DNA from 4 places in the Bradyrhizobium sp. 930_D9_N1_4 genome. Region 4 is predicted to be linked to each of the others. Evidence: predicted binding sites of a transcription regulator. Region 4 holds the regulator's gene; each other region holds the start of a gene.
What was found. The regulator LexA, encoded in region 4, represses DNA repair genes until DNA is damaged. The targets are predictions, from matches to a motif close to TGTTCNNNNTGTGTTCNG.

Region 1 (7,045 bases), 1.5 Mb from region 4:
GGGCTATCTCGAAACGCTGACAGCCTATCTGGTCTCGCCGGCCTACCGCACCATTCCGGCGCTGCTGCTGCTCGTGTTCGTGATGTACATCCGGCCCCAGGGCCTTCTGGGGAGGCGCTGAGATGTCCAGCTTTTTCACCTCGCGCCTGTTCTTCATCTCGGTCGCGCTCGTCGTCATCGCGGCGACGCTGCCGCTTTACGTCTCCGGCTATGTGCTGGGACTGCTCACCGTCGCGTTCTATTTCGGCGTGTTCGCGATGGCCTGGGACCTACTGTTCGGCTTCGCCGGCGAAGTCAATTTCGGTCCCACCTTCCTGATCGGCGTCGGCGCCTACACCGCCGGCATTTTGAATGCCCAGTTCGGCTGGTCGGTTTATCCCTGCATCGTGCTCGGCGCGCTCGCCTCGGTCATCGCCGGCCTCGTGCTGGCGCTGCCGGCATTGCGAGTCCGCGGTCCCTATTTCGGCCTGACCACGCTGGTCGCGGTGTTGATGCTGCAGAATTTCATCGTGGTGTTCGCCGATCTCACCGGCGGCGAGATCGGCCTCACCATCCCCGACGTCATCACCATCAATGCTGGCGCCAATTACTGGATCGCGCTCGGCTTCATGACGATCTCGGCGGCGATCCTCTACGGCCTGTCGCAATCGCCGATCGGCCTCGTGCTGCAGGCCAGCGGCCAGGACCCGGTGCAGGCCGGCGCGCTCGGCTTCAACATCGTCAAGCACAAGCTCGCCGCGTTCATCGTCAGCGCGTTCTTCTCGGGGCTCTCAGGCGCGCTGCTGGTGTTCTACTTCGGCACTGCCTCGGTCGGCACCGTCGTCGACGTCGCGGTCGGCGTGAACGTGATCGTCTCGGCCGTGCTCGGCGGGCGGCGCACCGTGCTCGGCGCGGCGCTCGGCGCGATCTTCCTGATCGTCGCCGGCGAGTTCCTGCGGCCGACCGGCGAGCTTGCCACTTTCATCGTCTCGGCGGTCGCCCTGCTCGTCGTGCTGTTCTTCCCCGGCGGCTTCTTGGGGGCGGCCCTCTCGCGTGAGGCGCGCTCGTGATGGATATGCTCGCAAACCGGCCTGTGCTCGACGTCCGCGGGCTGACGAAACGTTTCGGTGGATTGACGGCGGTGAAGAACCTCGGCTTCGAGGTCAACGCCGGCGAGATCTTTGGCCTGATCGGACCCAACGGCTCGGGCAAGTCGACCGCGATGAAGAGCGTGATGGGCATCGAGCGCCCGACCGCGGGCGAAGTGATTTTCGAAGGCGAGAACGTCGCCGGCCTGCCCGCGCACAAGATCGCGCGCAAGGGCTTCGGCATGGTGTTCCAGCACTCGCGTCCGCTGAACCGGCAGACGGTGCTGGAGAACATTCTGGTCGCACTGCTGCCGGACAGTCTGTTCATGCTGTTCCCGGACAAGGCGCTGATCGAGCGGGCCAAATGGATCGCCGAGCGCGTCGGCTTGGGTTCCGTCATGAACCGCCGCCCGCCGACGCTGCCCTTCGCCGATCTGCGAAGGCTCGAGCTCGCCAAGGCGATCGCGCGCGACCCGAAAGTCGTGCTGGTGGACGAACCCTTCGCCGGGCTGACGCGGGCCGAGGTCGACGTCTTCTCCGACCTGATCCGCAGCTTTCGCGATGACGGCCGCGCCGTGATGCTGGTCGACCACAACGTCAAGAGCGTCGCAGCCCTCGTCGACCGCGTGCTCGCGATGTATCTCGGCGAGGAGATCGTCACCGGCAAGGCCGAGGACGTCATGAAGAACGAGACGGTGCGCCGGGTCTATCTCGGCGGCGCCATCGAGACCCATGCCCGGCCCGAGACCAGCTTCAAGGACAAGGTGCCGCTGCTCCAGGTCGAGAACGTCAGCGTGTTCTACGGCAAGGCCCAGGCGCTGGAGAACGTCTCGATCCACGTCCACGAAGGCGAGTTCGTCTCGATCGTCGGGCTGAACGGCGCCGGCAAGACCACGCTGTTCAACACCATCTCCGGCTTCCTGCCCTATAGCGGCGAGATCGTGCGCGGCGGCGACAAATTGCGCGGCACGAGCCCCGCAAAGATCGCGCGCAGCGGCCTCGTGCAGTGCCCGGAATCGCGCGAGCTGTTCGGCGAGATGAGCGTGCGCGAAAATCTCGATCTCGGCGGCCAGCATCTGGCCGACGACAAGCGCGCCACGCAGCTCACCTGGCTGTTCGAGCTATTCCCGATCCTGAAGGAGCGTCAGGGCCAGATGGCGCAGACGCTCTCCGGCGGCGAACAGCAGATGCTGGCGATCGGCCGCGCGCTGATGATGCAGCCGCAGATCCTGATCCTGGACGAGCCGACACTGGGCCTCGCCCCCGTCATCCTCGAGCAATTGTCCAAGGCGCTGACGAAGCTGCGGGAGACCACCGCGATCACGGTCCTGCTCGGCGAGCAGAACGTGACCTTCGCGCTGCCGCATGCCGACCGTGTCTATGTGCTGGAGCATGCAAGGATCGTCTGGGAGGGCGATCCCGGCCGCTTCGCGAGCGAGGCCGGCGCCGATTTTCTGTGAGTCCTCAACATCAACAAGAAACATAGAAAGGAAACGACCATGCGATCATCAACACTCCTCAACAGCAGTCTCCTCACCTCCGCGCTGGCGCTGTGCCTCGCTGCGCCCGCCTACGCGCAGTCGAACGATCCGATCAAGATCGGCGTCATCGCCGAGGTGCAATCGATCGCGGGTGCTGCGACGCCCGGTGGCGCGCAGATCGCTGCCGACGAGATCAACGCCAAGGGCGGCATCCTCGGTCGCAAGGTCGAGATCGTCACCTACGACAACAAGAGCTCCTCGGCCGATTCCGTGCGCGCGTTCCAGCGTGCGGTGAGCGAGGACAAGGTCTCCGCCGTGATCGCGAGCTACATCTCCGAGGTCGTGCTGGCGCTCGAGCCCTGGGCGGCGCGTCTGAAGATGCCGTTGATCACCCCCGGCGCCGCGTCGAACGAGATCACCAAGGCGATCCACAACGATTACGAGAAGAACAAATACACCTTCCACGGCTACCTGACTTCGGCAGCTCAGGCGCAGCTCGTCTGCGACGCCGCCAAGGATCTCCTGGTCGACAAGCTCAAGTTCAAGACCGTCGCGATCATGAGCGAGGACGCCGCCTGGACCAAGCCGCTCGATGTCGGCTACGAGGCGTGCCTGCCCAAGGCCGGGCTGAAGGTCGTCGAGCATGTGCGCTTCTCGCCCGACACCACCGACTTCACGCCGATCTTCAACAACATCGAGGCCAAGAAGCCCGACGTAATCGTCACCGGCATCTCGCATGTCGGGGTGCAGCCGACGGTGCAGTGGAAGAACCAGCAGGTGCCGATCCCCATGTTCGGCATCAGCGCGCAGGCGCTGAGCCCGACCTTCTGGAAGGACACCAATGGCGCCGCCGACGGCGTGCCGTCACTGGCGGTGGCGACGCCCGATGTCGCCGTGACCGCCAAGACAAAGCCGTTCGCAGCCGCCTTCAAGGCCAAGTTCGGCTCGCCGCCGGCCTATACCGGCTACACCGCCTATGACGAGGTCTACTTCATTACGGAAGCGATCAAGCGCGCCGGCTCGACCGATCCCGACAAGATGGTCACTGAACTCGAGAAGACCGATTACGAGGGCACGATCGGCCGCATTCAGTTCTACGGCAAGGACGACGAGTTCACTCACGGCATCAAGTCCGGCCCCACCACCGTGTCGGGCCTCGTCTTCCAATGGCAGGACAGCAAGCAGGTCGTGGTCTGGCCCGAGAAGATCGCCGAGGGCAAGATGAAATTTCCGGGCTTCGTGAAGCTGTCGCAGTAATCGCCGGCATCGGCCGGCAGCCCAACACGCCCCTGCAAGGCCCGTCGCTGTCCCGCGACGGGCCTTCACTTTGTGCAGAACGGAACTGGCACACTGGCATCGGAGGACCCATCCTGCGATCTTTCGGTTAGTCCCCCGCGGGACCGGAGGAGCCAGATGGACGATCGACCAAAGCAGCCGAAGAGCCTGATACAGGACGACGGGTTCGTCCGGGTCCGCGGCGCGCGCGAGCACAACCTCAAGAACGTCGATGTCCGCATTCCCCGCAACGCCCTCGTCGTCTTCACGGGCGTGTCGGGCTCGGGAAAATCCTCGCTCGCCTTTGGAACGATCTATGCCGAGGCGCAACGGCGCTATCTGGAATCTGTCTCGCCCTACGCACGGCGCCTCTTCCACCAGATGCAGATCCCCGAAGTCGACGACATCGAAGGCCTGCCGCCTGCCGTCGCGCTCCAGCAGCAACGCGGCGCGCCGACGACGAGGTCATCCGTCGGCAGCGTGACGACCATCTCGAACCTGCTCCGGATGCTCTATTCCCGCGCCGGCGACTATCCGCGAGGACAATCGCTGCTTTATGCGGAATCATTCTCGCCGAACACACCGGAGGGTGCCTGCCCGACCTGCCACGGCATCGGCCGGATGCTCGATGTCTCCGAAAAATCCATGGTGCCCGACGACACCAAAACGATCCGCGAGCGCGCGGTCGCGGCCTGGCCGAGCGCGTGGCAGGGACAAAACCTGAGGGATATCCTGACGACGCTGGGCTACGACGTGGACAAGCCCTGGCGCGAGCTCCCGAAAAAGGACCGCGACTGGATCCTGTTCACGGAGGAGCAGCCGACCGTTCCCGTCTATGCCGGTTACGACGCCACCGAGGTCAAGCGGGCGCTGCGCCGCAAGGAGGAGCCGAGCTACCAGGGCACGTTCACCGGCGCGAAGCGTTACGTCATGCAGACCTACGCCAAGTCCGAGAGCGCGATGATGAAGCGCCGCGTCGCGCAATTCATGATCACGCAGGACTGCCCGACCTGCCATGGCACAAGGCTCAAGCCCGAGGCGCTCAAGGTCAAGTTCGCCGGCCTCAACATCGCCGAGATGTCGCATTTGCCGCTCAAGCAGCTGCAAGAGCTGATGACGCCGTTCGCGACGGCGAATGGCACATCGGAGAGAATCGTGGTCGCCAGGCGGATCTGCGAGGATTTGTCGGCACGACTGGCTGTGCTGCTCGACCTCGGCCTTGGCTATCTCGCCTGCGAGCGCAGCACGCCGACGCTGTCGCCGGGCGAGCTGCAGCGGTTGCGTCTTGCGACGCAGGTCCGCTCCAATCTGTTCGGCGTCGTCTACGTGCTCGACGAGCCGTCCGCGGGCCTGCATCCCGCCGACACCGAGGCGCTGCTGCGGGCGCTGGACCGGCTGAAGCGTGCGGGCAATTCGATCTTCGTGGTCGAACACGAGATCGAGGTGATCAGGCGCGCTGACTGGCTCGTGGATGTCGGACCGGACGCAGGCGACGCCGGAGGACTCATTCTCTACAGCGGGCCGCCAGCCGGGCTCGGCGAGATCGCGCAATCGCGAACCGCCCAATATCTCGCACATTCACGAAAGCCGTTGCCGACAACCCGCCGCGAGCCGAAGGGGCATCTGAAAGTCAGGGGCGTGACCCGTAACAATCTTCGCGGCCTCGACGTCGATATCCCGCTCGGCGTCCTCGCCAGCATCACTGGTGTGTCGGGGTCGGGCAAATCGAGCCTGATCAGCCAGTTCCTCGTCGAGGCTGTGGCCGCGCATCTCGGCCACACACTTGCCGCTGATGCCGACGACGACAGTCTGGCTCCCACGGTCGAGACATTAGGCGGCAAGGTGATTGCCGGTCTCGACCAGGTCAATCGTCTCGTCGTGGTTGATCAGAAGCCGATCGGCCGCACGCCGCGATCCAACCTTGCGACCTATACCGGCCTGTTCGACCATGTGCGAAAACTGTTCGCGGCAACGCCGCAGGCCAAGTCCCGCCGCTACGATGCCGGACGCTTCTCGTTCAATGTCGCGAAGGGCCGGTGTGCGACCTGCGAGGGCGAAGGCTTCGTCTGCGTCGAGCTTCTGTTCCTGCCCAGCGTCTATGCACCCTGCCCGACCTGCAAGGGCGCGCGCTACAACGACAAGACGCTCGAGGTGAAGATCCGCGAGAAGTCGATCGCGGATGTGCTGGCGATGCGCGTTGACGACGCCTTCGACTTCTTCCGCGACGATTCCGCCCTGAACCGGTCGCTATCGGTGGTCCGCGAGGTCGGCCTCGGCTATATCCGGCTTGGCCAGTCCGCTACCGAATTGTCCGGCGGCGAAGCCCAGCGCATCAAGCTCGCAACCGAGCTGATGCGCCCGCAACGTGGCCACACGCTCTATGTCCTCGACGAGCCGACCACCGGCCTTCATCCCCGGGATGTCGAGCGATTGATCGCGCAGCTCCAGCGGATCGTGGACGCCGGCAACAGCGTGGTCGTGGTCGAGCATGACATGGACGTCATCTCGCACAGCGACTGGATCATCGATCTCGGCCCCGGCGCCGGCGCCGAGGGCGGCAAGATCGTCGCATCGGGGACGCCGCATCAGGTCGCCAAGGAAGACGAGAAGGCCGGCGGAAAAACCGGGCACTATCTTGCCCGCCGCTTGAAACAATAACGCGCGCGATCGCATCGCCGATCATCTCGCAATTGCGTTCAATGTCCGGGAGCACCGCCCCAGACTTTCGCCATGTTGACTTTCCGCCTCCCCCCTCCCCATACTTCGCAAAAAAATAATAAGACCAATCAACAAACGGTTTTGAGGGAGGATAGGATGCCGACTTCACGCAGGCAGCTGCTGAAGGGTACGGCGGCTGCCGCCGCCACACTCAGCCTCGATTGGACCCGCGCCCAGGCGCAAGCCGAGAATTTGCGCATCGGCCTGATCTACGATCTCACCGGCCCGTTCGCCGCCGGCGGCTCGGTCGCCTCCTCGGTCGGCGCGCAGATCGCCATCGACCTCGTCAATGAGAAGGGCGGCATCGGCGGCAAGACCAAGATCGTGCCTGTCGCGGCGGACTCGCAAAGCAAGGCCGATGTCGCCATCAACGAGGCCGAGCGGCTGATCAGCCAGGAAAAGATCGACATCATCAACGGCGTCTATTCCAGCGCCCACGCGGTGCCGATGGCGGCCAAGGTCGAGCAGCAGAAGAAGATCCTCTGGATCACGACCGCGGTCTCG
Region 2 (7,045 bases), 2.7 Mb from region 4:
AGCTGTAATCCGTCACCCTGAGGTGGCCGCCCCTTCGGCGGCCCTCGAAGGGCGACGGCCCGGCTGCCGCCGCATCGTGGCCGTGCATCCTTCGAGGCTCCCGGCGCGATGCTTTTGCATCGCGCCACTCGCACCTCCAGCGATAACGGCTTCGCCGTTACGCGGGGATGACGGTTAAGCTCCGTATCGAACCCACACTCCCTCCATCGCGACCAATCTTCGGGCGGCCCGCACCGCCCGGAGCTTCTCGCATGGACTGGTCCTGGTACCTCTTCCGCTTCGACGGTCGGATCAATCGCGCTTTGCTGTGGCAGGCGCTGCTGATCGTTGCGGTGCTGGCGGGCCTGCTCGGTGTGATCAGTCAGGTGATCCACCTTCTCAACGCCGACGGATCGCTGAAACTATCCATCAAGCTCGATTTCGACTTCGGCCTCGACGACCTCTTCAAGCTGGTCGATCCCCGGGCCTATCGTTCGCTGGCATCCCTTGATCGCACGGATCTGGTCCTGAAGTCGTTCGGCCTGGCGCTGTTCTCATGGATCTTCCTGGCGACGGCCATCAAGCGGCTGCACGACCGGGACAGGAGCGGCTGGTGGATCGTTCCGTTCTTCCTGGTGCCCGGCCTGTTCGGTCAGTTCTCGGACCTGCTGCCTGACTCCCATTGGATGCTTCCGTTCGGCCTCACCGCGTCGGCCCTGTGGCTGTGGGGCGTCGTCGAGCTGTTCATCGTGCCCGGCACGTCGGGCCACAACCGGTTCGGCCCCGATCCGCTGCTGGGAATCGAGGACAGCTCGGCCGCGCCCCCTGCAAAAGGCTGGGACCAGAGCCACGAGATGGAAATTGTCCCGCCCAGCGCTAGCCCACCCGGCGGCATGCATGTTAAGCGGGGCTCATGACCGATGCTCTCTCGATTGCCCGCGATCTCATCCGCTGCCCCTCGGTAACCCCTGAAGATGCCGGTGCGCTGGGCGTGCTCGAAAAAGCCCTCAACGCCGCCGGCTTCACCTGCGACCGCGTGACATTCAGCGAGAACGGCACCGCCGACGTCGACAATCTCTATGCGCGGATCGGCACCGAAGCGCCGCACATCACCTTTGCCGGCCACACCGACGTGGTACCGCCGGGCGACGAGAGCGCCTGGAGCGTCGGCGCATTCTCCGGCGAGGTCCGGGACGGTTTTCTGCACGGCCGCGGCGCGGTCGACATGAAGGGCGGCATCGCCTGCTCGGTCGCCGCCGTGCTGGAGCATCTCGCCGCCAACGGCGGCAAGCCGCGCGCGGATGGAAAAGGTTCAATCTCGTTCCTGATCACCGGCGACGAGGAAGACGTCTCCATCAACGGCACGATCAAGCTGCTGAAATGGGCGGCCGAGCGCGGCGAAAAATTCGATCATTGCGTGCTGGGCGAGCCCTCCAATGTCGAGACGCTCGGCGATACCATCAAGGTCGGCCGCCGCGGCTCGCAATCCGGCACGCTCTATGTCGACGGCGTGCAGGGCCATGTCGCCTATCCGCACCGCGCGGCCAATCCGGTGCCTGATATTTCGCGATTGATCGTGGCGATCAGCGACGAGCCGCTCGACCATGGCAGCGCGCAATTCCAGGCCTCGAATCTCGAATTCACTTCGGTGGACGTCGGCAACAAGGCCAACAACGTCATCCCCGGCGAGGCCCGCGCCAAATTCAACATCCGCTACAATGACAACCACACCCAGGCGAGCCTGCGCGAGCTGATCGAGACGCGGCTGACCAAGGCCTGCGGCAACCGCATCAAGGCCCGCATCGTCTGGGAGCCCTCGAACTCCAACGTGTTCGTGACCAAACCGGGCCCGTTCACCGATCTCGCGGTCTCCGCGATCGAGGAGGTGACGGGGCGCAAGCCGGAGCTGTCGACCTCAGGCGGCACCTCGGATGCGCGTTTCATTTCCAGCTACTGCCCGGTGATCGAGTTCGGTCTGGTCGGCCAGACCATGCACCAGGTCAACGAGCGCGTGCCGGTGGTGGATTTGGAGAAGCTGACAAAGGTGTATCGCGGGATTTTGACGCGGTATTTCGGGTAGGACTTAGGTCCTCCGCCGTCACCACCTGCTGCGCTGTCATCGTCCGCGAAAGCGGGCGGTCCACACTCCGCTGTCATCGCCCGCGAAGGCGGGCGATCCAGTATTCCGAGACGACAGTGATTCCTCGATAGGCCGCGGCGTACTGGATGCCCCGCCTTCGCGGGGCATGACACCGATGATGAGGCACCGGCGTCGGCTTCTCGTCTAATAATCCACCTTCATCAGATACAGCCCATCCGGCGGGGCAACGATGCCGCACGCCGCACGGTTGCGCGCTGCGAGTGCTGCGGAGAGATCGTCGGCGGTCCAGCGGCCTTCGCCGACCCAGACCAGCGATCCCACCATCGAACGCACCTGGCTGTGCAGGAACGAGCGCGCCGAGGTGACGATGCTGATCTCGCGACCGTCGCGCAGCACGTCGAGCTGGTCGAGCGTTTTCTCCGGCGACTTGGCCTGGCATTCGGTGTTGCGAAAGGTCGTGAAGTCGTGCTTGCCGAGCAGACGCTGGGCCGCCGCGTGCATCGCGTCGGAATCGAGCTTGCGCGGCACACGCCAGGCATGGCCGATGTCGAGCGCGAGGTTGGCGCGCGTATTGACGATTCGATAGCGGTAATGGCGCTTCACGGCCGAGAAGCGCGCCTCGAACGCATCAGGCACGATCTCGGCCTCGAGCACCGCGATCGGATGCGGGCGCAGATGCGCGTTGAGGCCGTCGCGAAAGCGGCCCTGCGGAAACTGCTTGTCGATATCGACATGGGCAACCTGGCCGCGCGCATGCACGCCGGCATCGGTGCGGCCGGCGCCGTGCACGCGCAAATCCGTGCCGGTCATCGCCTTCACGGCCGCTTCCAGCGCGCCCTGCACCGACGGCAGCGTGTCCTGCACCTGCCAGCCGAAGAACGGCGCGCCGTCATATTCGATGGTGAGCTTGTAGCGGGGCATCAGGCCAGCCGCATCGGCGGCTTCACGGGCACACCACGCAAAAAGTCCATGGTCTGCATCCGCGCCTTGCCCTCGCGCTGGAGCTCGAGAATGCGGATCGCGCCCTCGCCGCAGGCGATGGTGAGTTGATCGTCCAGCACCGCGCCGGGCTCGCCAGATCCTTTCGCGAGTTCGCAACGCAGGATTTTCACCCGCGCATTGTCGAGCTCGGCCCACGCGCCCGGGAACGGCGACAGGCCGTGGATGTGACGCAGCACCGCGCGCGCGGGTTTCGACCAATCGATCCGCGCTTCGGCCTTGTCGATCTTGGCGGCATAGGTGACGCCGTCTTCGCTCTGCTTCTTGAGCTGCAAACCGCCGCGCCCTAGCGCGGCCATCGCACGCACCATCAGGTCGGCGCCGAGGCGAGAGAGGCGATCGTGCAGATCGACCGCGGTCATGGTGTCGGTGATCGGAAGCCGCTCGGCCATGGCAACGTCGCCGGTATCGAGGCCGACATCCATCTTCATCACCATCACGCCGCTCTCGGCATCGCCTTCCATGATCGCGCGGTTGATGGGGGCGGCACCGCGCCAGCGCGGCAGCAGCGAACCGTGGAGGTTGTAGCAGCCGAGCTTCGGCGCATCGAGAATCGCCTGCGGCAAGATCATGCCGTAGGCGACGACGACGGCCGCATCTGCGTCGAACGCGCGAAACTCTTCCAGCGCCTCCGGTGTCTTCAGCGTCTTCGGCGTCAGCACGGGCACGCCGAGCCTTCGCGCGGCTTCCTCGACCGGGGTCGGCTGCAATTGCAGGCCGCGCCGCCCGCCGGGCTTCGGCGCGCGGGTGTAGACGGCGACGATCTCGTGGCCGTGCGAGACCAGCTCGAGCAGCGTCGGCACGGAGAAATCGGGCGTGCCCATGAAGATCAGGCGGAGGGGCATCAACGGAGAACCTTACTCCGCGCGCTTGGCGGCTTTCTCGAACTTCTTGATGACGCGGTCGCGCTTGAGCTTCGACAGATAGTCGACGAACAGCACGCCGTTGAGATGATCGATCTCGTGCTGGATGCAGGTGGCGTAGAGGCCTTCGGCGTCCTCCTCGTGCACCTTGCCGTCCAGATCCGTAAACCGCACGCGCACCTTGGCCGGCCGCTCGACCTCCTCGTAATATTCGGGGATCGAGAGACAGCCTTCCTCGTAGACCGACAGGTCCTCGGAGGAGGCGATGATCTCGGGATTGATGAAGACGCGCGGCAGCGGCTTGGTCTCGCCGTCGGGGTCCGGCTTGGCGAGGTCCATGGTGATCAGCCGCAGCGGTTGCGCGATCTGGATTGCGGCCAGCCCAATGCCGGGGGCGTCGTACATGGTCTCGAACATGTCGTCGGCAAGCTTGCGGATCTCCGGCGTGACCTTCTCGATCGGCTTGGAGACCAGACGCAGCTGCTTGTCGGGCAGGATGATGATTTCTCTGAGGGCCATGGCCGCGATTTAAGCTGCATGCCGGATGCGGTCAATGCAGACAGGAACCCCGTTAACCCTTCGCTAACCATAAAACTTCGCCTTTCGTTAACCATAAAAATTAGCGGGCTATTAACCATAAATGTTCGCTATTCGTTCGTGCGGTCGAGCGAATCGGCTTAGAAGTACGGGCATGAACGAGATCATTTTCATGCTGGGCGACTGGCCGGTGCGCACCATCGACGCGCTGATCGGCTTCGGCGCCCTCGTCCTCATCCTGCTGGTGCTGATTGCCGTCGTGATCGCGCGATCCGGGCGGCGCGGCGCGGAACTCGCGATGGCGCATGCGATCCGGGCCGACGAGCTCGAGGAGCGCCTCAGCCAGGTCCTGCATGCCCAAAGCGAATCCTCCGGCCGGGTCGATGCCATGACCCAGGCGCTGGCGGGACGCCAGGCCGAGATGGCGCGGGCGGTCAACGAACGGCTGGATTCGGTGACGCATCGGGTCGGCCAGTCGATGGAACACTCGACCCGCAACACCATGGAGAGCCTGCGCGCGCTGCACGAGCGGCTCGGCATCATCGACAGCGCCCACAAGAACCTCACCGACCTCACCACGCAGGTGACGACCTTGCGCGACGTGCTCGCCAACAAGCAGTCGCGCGGCGCCTTCGGCCAGGCGCGGATGGAGGCGATCGTCCAGGACGGCTTGCCGAAGGGCGCCTACGAATTCCAGTTCACGCTCTCGACCGGAAAACGGCCCGACTGCGTGGTGTTCCTGCCCGACCAGCGACCGCTCTGCATCGACGCGAAATTCCCGCTGGAAGCGATGACCGCGCTGCACGACGCCCGCAGCGACGAGGAGAAGCGCATCGCCACGCAGCGGCTGCGCGGCGACGTGATGAAGCATGTCAGCGACATCGCCGAAAAATATCTCGTCACCGGCGAGACCCAGGAGATGGCGCTGATGTTCGTGCCGTCGGAATCGGTCTACGCCGAGATCCACGACGGTTTCGACGACGTGATCCAGAAGGCTTACCGCGCCCGCGTGGTGCTGGTGTCGCCGTCGCTGCTGATGCTGGCAATCCAGGTGATGCAGCAGATCATGAAGGACGCGCGCATGCGCGACGCCGCCGACCAGATCCAGACCGAAGTGATCAAGCTCGGCGACGATCTCGGCCGCCTGCGCGACCGCGTGGTCAAATTGCAGAAGCACTTCTCCGACGCGAACGAGGACGTCCGCCAGATCCTGATCTCCGCCGACAAGATCGAGAAGCGCGCGGGGCGAATCGAGGAGCTCGATTTCAGCAAGGCGGACGCGCCGGACGGACCGCATCTGGTGGCAACAGGTGCGGCGGAGATGTTTCCGAGGAAGCTCCAGGCGGGGGAGTAGATCCAGGCACGCTGTCATACCCCGCGAAAGCGGGGTATCCAGTACCCTGCGGCGATTGTGATTGAATCGAGACGCTGGTGATTACTGGATCGTCCGCCTTCGCGGACGATGACACCGTTAGGTGTGGTCGCATGGGCGGACGCCACTACTACGTCTACATTACTCGCCAGCAAGATTGGTGGCACGCTGTATATTGGCGTGACGAGTGATCTCATTCGCCGCGTGGCAGAGCATAAGTCGAAGGTCATCGAGAGCTTCACGGAAAAGTACGACGTGGCAAGGCTGGTCTATTTTGAGCAGTTCGACGATCCAGAGAACGCGATCAAGCGGGAAAAGCGTCTCAAAAAGTGGAATAGGGCCTGGAAAGTCCGATTGATCGAGAAGAGCAACCCGAATTGGGATGATCTTTATCCAGGAATTGCCGGCCCACCATGACGGTGTCATGCCCCGCGAAGGCGGGGCATCCAGTACGCCGCGGCGGTTGTGATTGAACCGAGGCGCTGGCGGCTACTGGATCGTCCGCCTTCGCGAACGATGACACCGAGAGGGGCGACGACACCTCCCTAGTCACCCCCAGAATCTGCTAACACCTCCCCATGACCGCACCCGACGCGACCTCGCCTGCCGCTTCCTCCGCCCCTGCGACCTCATGGCGCGACAGCCTGGCTGTTTACCTGCAGCCGCGGGTGCTGATCGTGCTGTTCCTCGGCTTCTCCTCAGGGCTGCCGCTGGCGCTGTCGGGCTCGACGCTGCTGGTGTGGATGCGGGAGGCCGGCGTCGACCTCAAGACCATCGGGCTGTTTGCGCTGGTCGGCACGCCCTACACGCTGAAATTCCTGTGGGCGCCGCTGGTGGATGCGCTGCATGTCCCGCTGTTCACCCGCACGTTCGGGCGGCGTCGCGGCTGGCTGCTGTTCTCGCAATTGCTGCTGATCGTCGCGATCCTGCTGCTGGCGATGACCGACCCGGCACGCTCGCCGTTCTACGTCGCGCTCGGCGCGCTGCTGGTGGCGACGACCTCGTCGACGCAGGACATCGTGGTCGACGCCTTCCGCGTCGAGAGCCTGCCCGAGAGCGAGCAGGCCGCCGGCATGGCGGCTTACGTTGCGGCCTATCGCATCGGCATGCTGGTCTCGACCGCGGGCGCGCTGTTCATCGTCTCCGGCTTCGAGGGCACCGGCATCACGCGCACACAGGCCTGGATGTGGGGCT
Region 3 (7,045 bases), 110 kb from region 4:
CCATAGCCGTTGACGGAGACAGTGAGCACGACCTGCTCGGCCGCCGACATCTCGACATAGCGCTCCTGGGCAAGCTGGAAGCTGCCGGAGGTCTCCTCGGCCTCGGCATCCACCGCGGGCTCTTCAGCCGTAGCTTCGCCGGCAACCGCGCGGCGCATCTTCAGATAGGCCGAGCGCTCGTCCGAGGTGGTCTCGACATGGCGCAGGATCGCCAGCGAAATCACCTTGTCGCCTTCGGCAAGCGCGATGCCGCGCACGCCCATCGAGGTGCGCCCGGAGAACACGCGCACGTCGGGGACAGGGAAGCGGATGCACTGGCCGGCGGCGCCGGTCAGCAGCACGTCGTCGTGCTCGGTGCAGATCTGGACATCGACAATCGCTTCGCCGTCGTCGAGCTTCATCGCGATGATGCCGGAGCGACGAACGTCGACGAAGTCGGACAGCTTGTTGCGCCGGACATTGCCGCCGGTTGTGGCGAACATCACGTCGAGATTGCCCCAGGTGGATTCATCCTCGGGCAACGGCATGATGGTGGTGATGCGCTCGCCCTGCTCCAGCGGCAGGATGTTGATCAGTGCCTTGCCGCGCGCGTTCGGCGCCGCCATCGGCAGGCGCCAGACCTTCACCTTGTAGACCTGGCCACGCGACGAGAAGAACAGCATCGGCGTGTGCGTGGACGCCACGAACAGGCGAGCGACAAAATCCTCGTCGCGGGTCTGCATGCCGGCGCGGCCCTTGCCGCCACGGCGCTGCGCCCGGTAGGCCGACAGCGGCACGCGCTTGACATAGCCGGCGTGGGAGACGGTGACCACCATGTCCTCGCGCTGGATCAGGTCTTCGTCCTCGACCTCGCCTTCCTGCTCGATGATCACGGTGCGGCGTGGCGTCGCGAACTCGGCCTTCACCTCGGCGAGCTCGGTCTTGATGATACCAAGCACGCGCTCGCGGGAGCGCAGGATGTCGAGATAATCGGCGATCTCGCCGGCGAGCTTGTCGAGTTCCTCGCGGATTTCGTCGCGACCGAGTGCGGTGAGGCGCTGAAGGCGCAGATCGAGAATCGCCCTCGCCTGCTCCATCGACAGCCGGATCGTGCCGTCCTCGCTGATGCGGTGACGGGGATCGTCGATCAGCGTCAGCATGTCCTCGACATCCCGCGCCGGCCAGTCGCGCGACATCAGGGTGTCGCGGGCGGTGGTCGGGTCGGGCGAGGTCCTGATGACGCGGATCATCTCGTCGATATTGGCGACCGCGATCGCCAGACCGACCAGGATATGCGCGCGATCGCGCGCCTTGGCGAGCAGGTACTTGGTGCGTCGCGTGACGACCCGCTCACGGAAGTCGACGAAGATCGCCAGCAGGTCCTTCAGATGCATGATCCGCGGACGGCCGCTGTCGAGCGCCACCATGTTGACGCCGAAGCTCGTCTGCAGCGGCGTGAATCGATAGAGCTGGTTCAGCACCACATCCGGCACGGCGTCGCGCTTCAACTCGATGACGACGCGGTAGCCGTCACGATCGGATTCATCGCGCAAATCGCCGATGCCCTCGATCTTCTTTTCCTTCACCAGCTCGGCGATGCGCTCGACCATCGTCGCCTTGTTCACCTGGTAGGGAATCTCGGTGATGATGATCGCCTCGCGCTCCTTGCGGATGGTCTCGATCGCGACCTTGCCGCGCATCATGACCGAGCCGCGGCCGAGGTGATAGGCGGCGCGGATGCCCTGCCGTCCGAGGATGACGCCGCCGGTCGGGAAATCCGGTCCCGGCACGATGTTGATGAGTTCGTCGATGGTGAGCGCGGGATTGTCGATCAGCGCGACGCAGGCGTCGATGACCTCGCCGAGATTGTGCGGCGGGATGTTGGTCGCCATGCCGACCGCGATGCCGCCGGCGCCGTTGACGAGCAGGTTCGGGAACTTGGCCGGCAGGACCGACGGCTCGGTCTCGTTGTTGTCGTAGTTCGGCTGGAAGTCGACGGTGTCCTTGTCGATGTCGGCCAGCAGGGCCAGCGCCGCCTTCGTCAGGCGCGCTTCGGTGTAACGATAGGCGGCCGGGGGATCGCCGTCGACTGAGCCGAAATTGCCCTGGCCGTCGATCAGCGGCACGCGCATCGAGAAGTCCTGCGCCATGCGGACCATGGCGTCGTAAATCGACTGGTCGCCGTGCGGGTGATACTTACCGATGACGTCGCCGACCACGCGGGCGGATTTGACGTACTTCTTGTCGGGCGTGTGCCCCTGCTCGTTCATCGAGTACAGGATGCGGCGGTGCACCGGCTTCAAGCCGTCGCGGGCATCGGGCAGCGCGCGCGCCACGATCACGCTCATGGCGTAGTCGAGATACGACTTCTTCATCTCCTCGAAGATGGAGACGGGGCGAATGTCCGAGGGTTGCGCCGGCTGGTCGCCGGGCTTGTTGTCGTCGTCAGCCAAGGGGAAATCCGGTGAGATTTTATCTGGGAATCATATAGCGCATCGCCCCCCCGATAACCACCCTTGCATGGCCAAGGGAAGCGCTTTTTCCCTTCGTTCTTTCATGGACTTACGGGATGGGCCGGAGGCTGTTCCAGCGCCCCGTTCCGGACACCGGCGGCACCGCGGCGCGGGCCCCGATGGCGGCCAGCGCTACGGCCCGAAAACCACTTCATGCATGATCCGGCCGGGCAGGAAGGTGAACAGCCCGGCAATCACGAGCGCGCCGAAGAAAATAGAGATCATCGTGATCTTGTGGCGCCGGACATTGCGGGTTCGCGCGGCCGTCACGCCCAATACGAGCATCACCAGCGCGAAGATCGAGAGCAGATGGATCGGGCTCCACGGACCGACCAGACGGATCTGGTGGATCCAGAACGAGCTGAGCGCCACGACCAGCATCAGCCCAACCCAGGTCCAGCCCAGAGCCCGGTGCGGCAGCGTTCCCTTGGGTGCGGCGAGCTGAACGATTCCGAGGACGAACGCAGCCATGGCCGCGAACGCGTGCAGCGGGATCGCCGGAGCAGCCTCAAGCAGCGGCGTCAGACTCACGCCTCATCCCCTCACGACGATGTCCCTGAGACGCAACATGAGCGCAGCCGGGAAACCCCAGTCTTCCCAGTCGACTGATAAGGATTGCTGACACTTCAGGAAAGCCGGCGCCGCGCTTGCGGCGCGCATGCTCTGGCAGTGGCCCAGCGGGCCTCAGAACGGGATATCGTCGTCCATGTCGTTGTTGCGGCCACCGCCACCGCCCGCGGCGACCGCACGGCGCGGCGCACTGCTGACGGGACCGGAGGAGCCGAAATCGCCGCCGGGCTCGTCGCCGAAGCTGCCGCCTCCCCCGCCGCTGCGACCGTCGAGCATCGTCAGGGTCGAGTTGAAGCCCTGCAGCACGACCTCGGTGGAGTATTTCTCGACGCCCGCTTGATCAGTCCATTTGCGGGTCTGGAGCGCACCCTCGATGTAAACCTTCGCGCCCTTCTTCAGGTACTGCTCGGCGACCTTGCAGAGCCCCTCATTGAAGATCACGACGCGATGCCACTCGGTCTTTTCCTTGCGCTCGCCGCTGTTCTTGTCACGCCAGGTCTCCGACGTCGCGATGCTCAGATTCGCGATCGGCCGCCCGTCCTGGGTGCGGCGGATTTCGGGATCCTTGCCGAGATTTCCAACCAGAATGACCTTGTTGACGCTTCCCGCCATCGCCGCTCTCCACTCCGAATGCCACTGAATTCAAAGGCTGAGCCCGCTTCCCGCGAGGCTCTGCCGCCCTGTTGAGGCGACCCTATACGCTTGCGAGGGCCGATCGCCCCACCGCGCCCTCGGTTATCCCCAAATATAGCACCGAACCAATCCTCGTTCCACATTTGTTCCAAATAAATCGCCACGACCCAAGCGTGCATGCCGGAACTCGATGTCACTGTTCACGCTGCAATGCATTGGAACTCCAATAGCCAAGAAAATACTTAACATTCATTAGCTTAGGACCACGACAGTGCGTCCGTGAGTGTTGCATTCCGGAGACGGACTCCCCCTTCCGATCGGAGTACGCTTCGCTTGGACTTGGATCATATGGGCGTCGCGCCTGATGACCGCTTCAGGGACTCCGGAAGCGGACAACACTGGGGAGACTGCAATGAAGAAAATTCTGTTCGGCACAATTGGAATTGTTGCGTTGGGGCTCTCGGCTCCGGCCGGTGCTGCGGACCTCGCTGCCCGTCCCTATACGAAGGCGCCGGTTGCGCCCCCCGCTCCGATCTATACCTGGACCGGTTTCTACGCCGGTATTCAGGGCGGCGGTGGCTGGGGCCGCAGCGACGAAACCTTCTTCGGCGCTCCGAATACGGCAATCTTCGCTGGTTCTCAGGACTACGACATCACCGGCGGCTTCGTCGGCGGCGTGTTCGGCTACAACTGGCAGTCGGGTCCGGTCGTGTTCGGCATCGAAGGCGATTACCACTGGTCTGATATCAGCGGCCGTTCAGCCGGGATCAATGCCGGCCTTGGCGACACCTACTTCACGAAGATCCGCAGCTTCGGCGATATCAAGGGCCGCCTCGGCTATTCGACCGGTCCCGCTCTATGGTTCGTCAGCGGCGGTGCGGCGGTCGGCGACATCCAACATCGCTATGACGGCATCCCCGGAAACGTCTTCGTGCAAAACGACTGGCGTTGGGGTTGGACCGTCGGTGCCGGCGCCGAATACATGTTCGCTCCGAACTGGTCCGCAAAGGTCGAGTACAACTATATCGATTTCGGCAACAGCGCCATTCAGTACAGCCCCGTAGCGACCAATCGCTCCGAGTGGAATGATACCGTGCACACGGTCAAGGCCGGTGTGAACTATCACTTCAACTGGGGCGCGCCCACGAGGTACTGATATCCCTCTGATATCTCATTAAGATCAAAGGCCGGCCTCGCGCCGGCCTTTTTCGTTTTCATGTGTGCAGGAGCAACAATGGGTCAGGCATTGTTACATTTTGTGGTTGCTGTGACTTTTGAGCGACACAACTTGCAGCTTTATTGATGTAGACCGTCAGCAGTTGGACCAACGCGTCCGCTGCCCTTCCACCGCACGGAAGGCAATATCAGAAACCGGGACTGGGATTTGTTGAAGATGAAAAAGGTTTTGTTGGCTTCGGCCTGTTTGTTCGCTCTCGCCGCTCCGGCTTCGGCCGCTGATCTGGCGGCCCGCCCCTACACCAAAGCTCCGGTGGCGATCTCCTCGATCTACAACTGGTCCGGCTTCTACATCGGCGCCAACGCCGGTGGTGGCTCGAGCCATAATTGCTGGGATCTCACCGCTGTCGGCGTCGCCGCAATTCCGGTCACGCCCGAGGGCTGTCACAATGCGACCGGCGCTATCGTCGGCGGTCAGATCGGCTATCGCTGGCAGTCGGCCAGCTGGGTGTTCGGCCTCGAAGCCCAGGGCGATTGGGCTGACCTGAAGGGCTCGAATACCAGCTCCCCGGCCGCTCTCGCGCCGCTGGTGAACAACACCAAGATCGACGCCATCGGCCTCTTCACCGGCCAGGTCGGTTACGCCTGGAATAACGTGCTCTGGTACGTGAAGGGCGGCGCGGCCGTCACCCACAACAAGTTCAATGGCTCGGTGGCTGGCGTTACGCTCGACACCGTGAACGACACGCGTTGGGGCGGCACCGTCGGCACCGGCATCGAGTTTGGCTTCGCTCCGAACTGGTCGGTCGCGGTCGAATACAACCACCTGTTCATGGGCAAGCACACCGACACCTTCACCTTCCTTGGCGTGACCACCCGCAGCGACAGCATCAAGCAGGACGTGGATATGGCCACGGTTCGCCTGAACTACACTTTCGGCGGCCCGATCGTCGCCAAGTACTGAGTTCAGTACTTAGCTCCAACGCCATCCGCGTTACGAAAGGCCGGCCTTGCGCCGGCCTTTTTGTTTTCGCGCGAGGGTGCGCCGGACCGTCAAGGAATCGTGGGGCGCAAATCGCCCACGCGAATTGGCTCGGTGCGTTGGGGACGTGAAATGAAAACATTGGCGCTCAAGACTCGGACGCTGAAGTCCTCGACACCAAATTCCTGGGCGCTGGCTGCGGTCAGCCTGTTCGCACTCGGCGCGGTCGCACCCGCCGGTGCCGCCGATATGCCACTCTACAAGGCGCCCGTGGCGCCTGTCCTCACCTATGACTGGAGCGGTATCTATGTCGGCATCAATGGCGGCGGCGGCCTGGCCCACGCCTGCTGGGGCGTGACCAGCGCGCTTGGCGTTGCGGTCGATCCGGCCGTCGGCGAAGGCTGTCACAATGCGGGCGGTGGCACGGTCGGCGGACAGCTCGGCTATCGCTGGCAGAAGTCGCGCTGGGTGTTCGGCATCGAGGGCCAGGGCAACTGGGCCGACTTCAAGGGCAACAATGTCAGCGTGGCGTTGGCGCCGATCACCAACCAGACCAGGATCGACAGCTTCGGTCTCTTCACCGGCCAGATGGGCTACGCCGTCAACAGCCTGTTGCTTTACGGCAAGGCCGGCGCCGCCGTAGCCCACAGCAAATACGACACCTTCTTTCCGGGCGCGCCCGCAGCGGCGGCGTTCAACAGCGTCAACCAGACCCGCTGGGGCTACACGGTCGGCATCGGCGTGGAATGGGGCTTTGCCGAAAACTGGTCGGTCGGCGGCGAGTACAACCACGTATTCCTCGGCCATCACAGCGCCGACTTCGCAACCCTCGTCGGCGGCTTCGCCCCGCGTACCGACCGGATCGGCCAGGACATCGACATGGGCCTGATTCGTATCAATTACCGCTGGGGCGGCCCGGTCGTTGCCAAATACTGACCCGGAGCATTGAGCCAGAGTTTCCGCAGGAACCTCCAAGTCCTGTCTCTGCGCGGATTGCCCCAAATCCGCATCCAAACGCGAACGAAGGGCCGGCCTCGCGCCGGCCCTTCGCATGTTCCGATTTGCCCGCTCCTGCCAGATGCCGCCAGCGCGCCAACAATCCGTTGACGATTCGCACACGCCACTGGAAATCCACTCCCGTTCTTCCTACGTTCGCTGACAACCCCATCGGCGCCGATCCCGGTTCCGGGCG
Region 4 (7,045 bases):
TCAAAGCGACGGAACGCGATTTCGACCTCGGCATCAGACGCAAACTGCCCAAGGTTGGCTTGTGCAAGCCCCTCAAGAACCGCCGGAAGATGCCCGGGATCGATATCCTCGGGCTCGCCCGCGTTGCCGGTCAAAGCCAGCATCGCGCGCGCAACCTCGTCCTGGCTATCCGCAGGGAGCTGCCGCACGGCCTGGAGCGCCTTTTCGAGCAGTTTCGTCATGGACAGGAAGATAAGCCGAGCCGGCGCCGAAAGGAAGTGTGGCTTCCCACTCCATTGAGAAGCCCGTTTTGCTTCAGCCCCTCCGCTCGGCTAGAACCTTGCCAACCGAATCCTTCGATTTGTTGCGGGAGTTCACCGTGGCCCTGATGCCGGTTTCCGACGCGCTCGCCGCGGTGCTTGCCGGCGTGCAGCCGCTGCCGGAAGAGACGGTCGCTCTCGACCAGGCCTTTCACCGCGTGCTCGCACGCGACGTTGCTGCACGACGCACGCAGCCGCCGCAGGCGATGTCGGCGATGGACGGCTATGCGGTGCGCACCGTCGACGCGGCGAAAGTCGATGCCACGCTCACCGTGATCGGCGAGGTCGCGGCAGGCCGGCCGTTCGCGGGATCGGTCGGCGCCGGCGAAGCCGTGCGGATCTTCACCGGCGGCGTCGTCCCCGATGGCGCTGATGCGGTCGTGATCCAGGAGGACACGGTCGCCGACGGCAAGCGCATCACGATCAAGGAAGCGGCGCTGACGGGGCGGCACATCCGCCCAGCCGGCGTCGATTTTCGCGAGGGCGATGTGCTCCTGCGCAAGGGAATCCGGTTGACCGAGCGAGACCTCGCCCTCGCTGCCGGCATGAATTACCCGCTGTTGCCCGTCTGCCGCCGTCCGAAGGTCGCGATCCTCGCCACCGGCGATGAATTGGTGATGCCGGGCACCACGCCCGGCCATGGCCAGATCGTCTATTCCAACGGCTACGCACTGCACGCGCTCGCCCGCAGCGAGGGCGCGGACACCGTCGATCTCGGAATTGCCGCCGACACCCTGGAAGCCACCAGCGCGGGCATCCGCCGCGCGCGGGAGAGCGGCGCCGACATCCTGATCACGACCGGCGGCGCCTCGGTCGGCGACCATGATCTGGTGCAGCAGGCGCTCAGGGACGAAGGTATCTCCATGGCGTTCTGGAAGATCGCGATGCGGCCGGGCAAGCCGATGATGAATGGGCAACTCGGTCCGATGCGCGTGATCGGCCTCCCCGGCAATCCCGTATCATCCTACGTTTGCGGCTTCCTGTTCATGGTTCCGCTGATTCGCGCGCTCGCGGGCCGTTCGACGATTCATCATCGCCGCGAACGCGCCGTGCTCGGCGGCGATGTCGGCGCCAATGACCAGCGCGAGGATTACCTGCGCGCGCGCCTCGCGTGGCGCGACGACGGTGCGCTGATCGCCCTTCCGGTCAATCACCAGGATTCTTCGCTGCTTGCGAATCTCGCTGCGGCACAGGCACTTCTCGTGCGCGCACCGTTCGCGCCGAAGGCCGAGCAAGGCTCGCCTTGCGAGGTGTTGCGACTGCCCGTCTGATCGCGTCGTTCGCATGCGTTCCGCGAACTTTGTCGCGTTCACGGTAAATTAAGCAGTTGCGGAACATGTATCGAACATATAGTGTCCGTTCATGATTTGTTTCGAGCATGTAGCGGCTTATCGCTGAATTCAGCGTCTCGGAATCGAACGACATCAACCGGGGGATTTTGGTCGAGATGTTAACGCGCAAACAATACGAGCTCCTGCGGTTCATCAGCGAGCGGCTGAAGGAAAGCGGCGTGCCGCCCTCCTTCGACGAGATGAAGGACGCGCTCGACCTGCGCTCCAAGTCGGGCATCCATCGCCTGATCACCGCACTCGAGGAGCGCGGCTTCATCCGTCGCCTGCCCAACCGTGCCCGCGCCATCGAGGTGATCAAGCTGCCCGAGCTTCAGGCCGCTGCCGGCAACCGCCGCGGCTTCACGCCGAGCGTCATCGAGGGCAATCTCGGCAAGGTGCGCACGACCTCCAGCCCGTCCGCCGACGAGGGCGAGCGCCCCGTCGCGGTGCCCGTGATGGGCCGGATCGCGGCAGGTACGCCGATCGAGGCGTTGCAGACCCGCAGCCACACCATCAGCGTCCCGCCCGACATGCTCGGCTCGGGCGAGCATTACGCGCTCGAAGTGCGCGGCGATTCCATGGTGGAAGCCGGCATCCTCGACGGCGACATGGCGCTGATCCAGCGCAACGAGAGCGCCGATACCGGCGACATCGTGGTGGCGCTGATCGACGACGAGGAAGCGACCCTGAAGCGCTTCCGCCGCCGCGGCGCCTCCATCGCGCTCGAGCCCGCCAACGCGGCCTATGAGGTGCGCATCCTGCCGCCCAACCGGGTCAAGATACAGGGCAAGCTGATCGGGCTGTATCGCAAGTACTGATCTCGAAAGCGCTTGGCCCACCCGCGCTCACGCGATCCACGATCGCGATCAACAATTGGAGCGGACGATTGTCCGCTCCCGCTGGATAGTCTTTCTAGTTTCGCGCAGATTATCCGGCCTCTCCTCCAGCGCTAGATCCTCGGCACGCCCGCGCGAAGCAGCATCGCTTCGCAGGCTTTAAGGTCTCGAGGAGAAATCATGCGCAAGATCATCTTCAGGACAGTCGCGGCGGCGCTGGTCGCAGCATCAGCGTCGCAAGCCGTCGCCACGCCATCGCGGCACCATGTCCGCAAGGAGACGGCGATGCGCACACAGGTTCGCAACGCCCACGATGCCGCCGCGCAGCCATCGCAGCCGGGCTGGCCATATTCGGGCTGGTCGGCACCTGCGGGGCGCTGAGACGCGACTCTCGCATGCGTGTGAGCGGGCCTTGTTCCCAGTGACCTCGATAATGTGATCGCGGCTGCGGCGGCGAGCCGCAGATTTGCCTACAACCGGGCAGACGCTTCGATGCTTCCACTCTGATGGAGGCCTGCGCCTCGAGAGGAGACGCGGGTCGCTATCCCGGAATGAGGAGCACCCCCGATGTGTGACTACAGCCTGCACGCCATCGCATCGCGTCCCGCAGAGGTCGGCGAGACCATCGTCTCGACGAACTTCCGCGGCACCTCGACGCGCGGCTTTGCCTCCGCAGCCGATCCGACGATCGCCGTCTGCCTGCTGCCGGGAACGGAGCTCGCCTTCGCCGACAACGTCCGCTACGACAATCGCTGGATCTGGACACGCACGATCAACTCGCGTGTCGGCAAGTTCGGCAAGATCGATCCGCACATCCCCGACCGCCATCATGACGCAATCGAATTTCCCGACGGCAAATATGTGCTGGTGACGCAGCTCGTCGAGGGCCAGCGCGCGACCGTGCTGCAACTGCCGGTGACCCTGCCGACCGGTGAGCGCGAGCACAAACCGCAGATCATCTCCGACGGCCGGCCAACGACCCCGCGCCTGCCGATCGGCTGAGACAGCATCTCCGGCCGAGAGGTCGGGGTGAGGATTGAAATCGCCATCGCCGGCCGAGGCCGGCGAGATGGTGGCACTTGTGTCCCGCGAAACCCCATGGGGCGGGCCACGCCGACACAGCTCCCGCCGCACGAAGTTTGCGCTGTCCTGCCTGAATTTTGAACGTCCGTTTCGCAAGCAAATAGCCGATGCTGGTCGGGCTTGAGGCGGCGGACACGTTCGATGAAAACCTTCATTCGCGTCGTTGAACTCTGGGTGCCCGACCGGACGCGCATGCGGCTGGAATTCGGTGGCGGCCTCTACGGCGACGAGGGCCTCTCCGCCTTCAAGACCATGAGCGAGACTCTGCGCTTCGGATATGACGAGGGCCTTCCCGGCAAGGCCTGGGCAAGCGGCCACCCCGTGATCCTCACCAAATTCGCCAACTCCTATTTCAAGCGAACCGATCAGGCGCTCGCGGCTGGCCTCACCTGCGGCGTGGCCGTGCCGCTGTTTGCCGGCGAATTCCTGCAGGCCGTCATGGTGCTGTTCTGCGGCGACGACGAGGCCCATGTCGGCGCGATCGAGCTCTGGCACAACGACGCCGAAATCTCCCACGAGATGGGACTCGTCGACGGCTATTACGGCGCGGCGGAGATGTTCGAATTCAACTCCCGCCACACCAAATTTCCGCGCGGCTTCGGCCTGCCCGGCCGCACCTGGAAAGCCGGCCTGCCGCTGATCATCAGGGACCTGCACGACGCCAAGAGCTTTCTGCGCTGGGAGGACGCCGCCAAGATCGGCATCAATCTCGGCGTCGGCGTCCCCTACCGGACCGGCAATGACCACACTTGGGTGCTAACCTTCCTGTCGGCGCAGGCAACCCCGATCGCACGACGCTTCGAGATCTGGGTCCCGAACGAGGCTCGTTCGGCATTGATCTTTCGCGCCGGCGATTGCAGCGCGCAGACCGACCTCGCCGCGCTCTACGAAACGAAATCGATTGCCAAAGGCGAAGGCAGCATCGGCGGGGCCTGGGTCACCGGCATGCCCGCGCTCAACGAGGACCTCGCGCATGACGGCTCGATCGCAGGCTCCGAGGCCCGCGCGGCCGGCTTGAGCCGGATGGTGGCCCTGCCGGTGATCGGGAGCACAGGGCTCGACGCCATGCTGGTCTGGTACCTGTAGCAGGTCCGCTCAATCCTCAGCCTGCAAGTCGGCTTCCGATGGCGTCGCGTCCCTGCTGCGAGGCGCAGCCGTCTTCGGTGTAAGGCTTCCGTCGAAATCCGCTTCGCCTGCGATCGCCGGCGACCACGGACGGTCGGTGCCTCTGGCTTTCACCGCCTGGACCGCAAAGCCGTCGCCGCGCCGTGTCAGCGCGAGCGCGCCTTGGGCAGCGAGACGTGGACGATCGACCACCATCGCCGCGCAATCCGGCGGCGCGGGCCGCGCCGTCACCACCAGCGCGGCACGGCTGCAATCATCCGCCAGGGAATCGATGCGCAAGGCCAGCGCGACCAGGCGGCCGTCGGCGAGCGGCGTCACGCAGCCGGCCTCGTCGCACGACACACCATGGGCCAGCGAGGCGCTGCCGGCGTCGCGCGGATCGGCGTCCGCAGCCAGCCACTCCTTCAGCAGAAAGCTGTCCTTGCCGGCCCTGATCAGATGCAGGCGCCCGTCCTCGCCACGCACCGCCACGCTCTGGCCGTCCCCGGCGATCAGGACGTCGGGCTGCCGCACTGATAGCCCCCAGGCGATCGCAGCCAGCAGCACCAGCGCGCCGGACCATCGCAGCGGGGTGCGCAGCAGGCCCATCACGATGATCCCGAGACTGGCCAGGATCAGCGGCACGATGCCGAAGGCCGGGATGCGGCCGACCGCGCCCGGCAATGAAGCCACCCAGCGCGACACCGCCACCATCCAGTCGATGCCGATCCCCATCAGCCACCAGAACACGCCGTCGAGCCCGAACGGCGCTGCGAGCAGCCCCAGCAGCCCGGCCGGCATCACCAGCGCCGAGACCACCGGCATCGCGCCGAGATTGGCGAGCACGCCGTAGGGCGTGACGCGGTGGAAATGGAAGGCGGCATAGGGCGTGGTCGCAAGCCCCGCGATCAGCGAAGCCAGGAACAGCATCGCGATCTCGCGGCCGCCCCACATCGCAATGCGCGCGGTCGCCGAATGATCGGGCGAGGCAAACAGGTTCGGCATGCCGATCTGCACCAGCGCCACGAGCCCGAGCGTCGCGGCAAACGACATCTGGAAACTCGGATGCACCAGCGATTCCGGCGCGACCGCGAGAACGACAAGCGCCGCCACGGCCAACGTGCGAAATGTGACGGCGCGGCGATCGACCATCACCGCGATCAGCACCACCGCCGTCATGAAGAACGATCTTTGCGTGGCGACCTCCGCGCCCGACAGCAGCAGATAGAAGGCGGCCGCGACCAGCGCGGCGGCCGCCGACCATTTCTTGATGGCGAAGCCGACCGCAAGTCCCGGAATGAGCGCAAGCATCGCGCGCACCGCGAAGAACACGACGCCGGCGACGACGGCCATGTGATAGCCGGAGATCGAGAGCACGTGGCCCAGGCCCGAGATGAACATGGCATCGTTGACGGGCGTGGTGATCGCATCGCGCCGGCCGGTGAGCAGCGCGGTCGCGATCGCGCGATTGTCGCCCTCGAGCGTGGCACGGATGCGCGCGTCGATGGCATCGCGCAGGCCCTGCATGAACGCGGCATAGCGCAGCCGCAGGCCGCCGGTATCCGGCGGCGCCACAGCCGCGATCGCGCCCATCACGAAACCGGAGGCGCCGATGCCTTGAAAAAACATGTCACGCGAAAAATCATAGCTGCCGGGGCGAACCGGCGAGATCGGCGGCATCAGCCGCGCCTTCAATTGCACGAAGCTGCCGACCTCGGGCGCGGTCCCCTTGCGCACCGAGAGCCGCACCCGCTCCAGCTTGACGTCGCTGCGCTGCGCCTCCATCGACGTCACGCGCAGCACGAAACGATCAGTGCGCTCGCGGATATCGCGGCTTTCAACGAAGCCGGACAACGCCACCGAATAGAGCGGTTTCGCCAAAACGGGATGCGCGATGCGAGCCGTTTTCCAGGTCGCCACCGCAAAGCCGGCCGCGACCGCGGCAGTCATGATCGCCGGCGCGAACAGCCGGCTCCGCCGCAGCAGCACCGCGCCGAGCGTGAGCACCACCGCCGTCGCGGCAACGACCCAAAGCACCGGCTCGTGATCGGCGGCAAAATAAAACGCAATGCCGCAACCGAAGGCGACAGGCACCCACGGCAACAGCCGCCCGGCGCCGGCCTCCGCGCCAACCCAGGCTCGCAGTGTCTCGGCCAGCGATGTCCAGAGATCGAAGCCTGCAGGCACAAGACCGCCCGCAGACGCAGTACGGCCCACGGGCCAAGTCCCCGCGATCCCCTGCGACCGTAACGGACGGCCCGGATCCGCCATTCCCTGCACCCGATGATACGCAACGAAAGCCGAAGCTACCGGAACGTGCAGGCGCGAGAATAGCGGTACAGATCAGGAACGGAGCGTTGTGGCCCCTACTTTTCCTCTTCCATCGTCACGG

Region 1: a site for LexA is predicted at 3,881-3,898, ahead of uvrA (excinuclease ABC subunit UvrA). Genes of this name have one in related genera too.
Region 2: a site for LexA is predicted at 4,584-4,601, ahead of AB7532_RS32930 (DNA recombination protein RmuC). Genes of this name have one in related genera too.
Region 3: a site for LexA is predicted at 3,829-3,846, ahead of AB7532_RS19310 (single-stranded DNA-binding protein). Genes of this name have one in related genera too.

The regions. Positions count from the first base shown of each region.
Region 1 is NZ_CP197236.1:5,674,248-5,681,292, forward strand. It holds gene AB7532_RS27025 (branched-chain amino acid ABC transporter permease) at 1-121, shown strand, start outside; gene AB7532_RS27030 (branched-chain amino acid ABC transporter permease) at 123-1,049, shown strand; gene AB7532_RS27035 (ATP-binding cassette domain-containing protein) at 1,049-2,527, shown strand; gene AB7532_RS27040 (ABC transporter substrate-binding protein) at 2,567-3,805, shown strand; gene uvrA (excinuclease ABC subunit UvrA) at 3,962-6,481, shown strand; gene AB7532_RS27050 (ABC transporter substrate-binding protein) at 6,638-7,045, shown strand, end outside.
Region 2 is NZ_CP197236.1:6,919,966-6,927,010, forward strand. It holds gene AB7532_RS32905 (DUF805 domain-containing protein) at 252-896, shown strand; gene dapE (succinyl-diaminopimelate desuccinylase) at 893-2,059, shown strand; gene truA (tRNA pseudouridine(38-40) synthase TruA) at 2,264-3,001, opposite strand; gene fmt (methionyl-tRNA formyltransferase) at 3,001-3,924, opposite strand; gene def (peptide deformylase) at 3,937-4,461, opposite strand; gene AB7532_RS32930 (DNA recombination protein RmuC) at 4,634-5,833, shown strand; partial or broken gene AB7532_RS32935 (GIY-YIG nuclease family protein) at 5,965-6,268, shown strand; gene AB7532_RS32940 (AmpG family muropeptide MFS transporter) at 6,430-7,045, shown strand, end outside.
Region 3 is NZ_CP197236.1:4,099,536-4,106,580, forward strand. It holds gene gyrA (DNA gyrase subunit A) at 1-2,432, opposite strand, end outside; gene AB7532_RS19305 (DUF2306 domain-containing protein) at 2,625-3,023, opposite strand; gene AB7532_RS19310 (single-stranded DNA-binding protein) at 3,177-3,674, opposite strand; gene AB7532_RS19315 (outer membrane protein) at 4,108-4,851, shown strand; gene AB7532_RS19320 (outer membrane protein) at 5,089-5,835, shown strand; gene AB7532_RS19325 (outer membrane protein) at 5,986-6,789, shown strand.
Region 4 is NZ_CP197236.1:4,206,292-4,213,336, forward strand. It holds gene AB7532_RS19790 (hypothetical protein) at 1-221, opposite strand, end outside; gene AB7532_RS19795 (molybdopterin molybdotransferase MoeA) at 359-1,570, shown strand; gene lexA (transcriptional repressor LexA) at 1,747-2,448, shown strand; gene AB7532_RS19805 (hypothetical protein) at 2,647-2,847, shown strand; gene AB7532_RS19810 (hypothetical protein) at 3,034-3,468, shown strand; gene AB7532_RS19815 (GAF domain-containing protein) at 3,691-4,635, shown strand; gene AB7532_RS19820 (ComEC/Rec2 family competence protein) at 4,645-6,924, opposite strand; gene AB7532_RS19825 (DUF2171 domain-containing protein) at 7,020-7,045, opposite strand, start outside.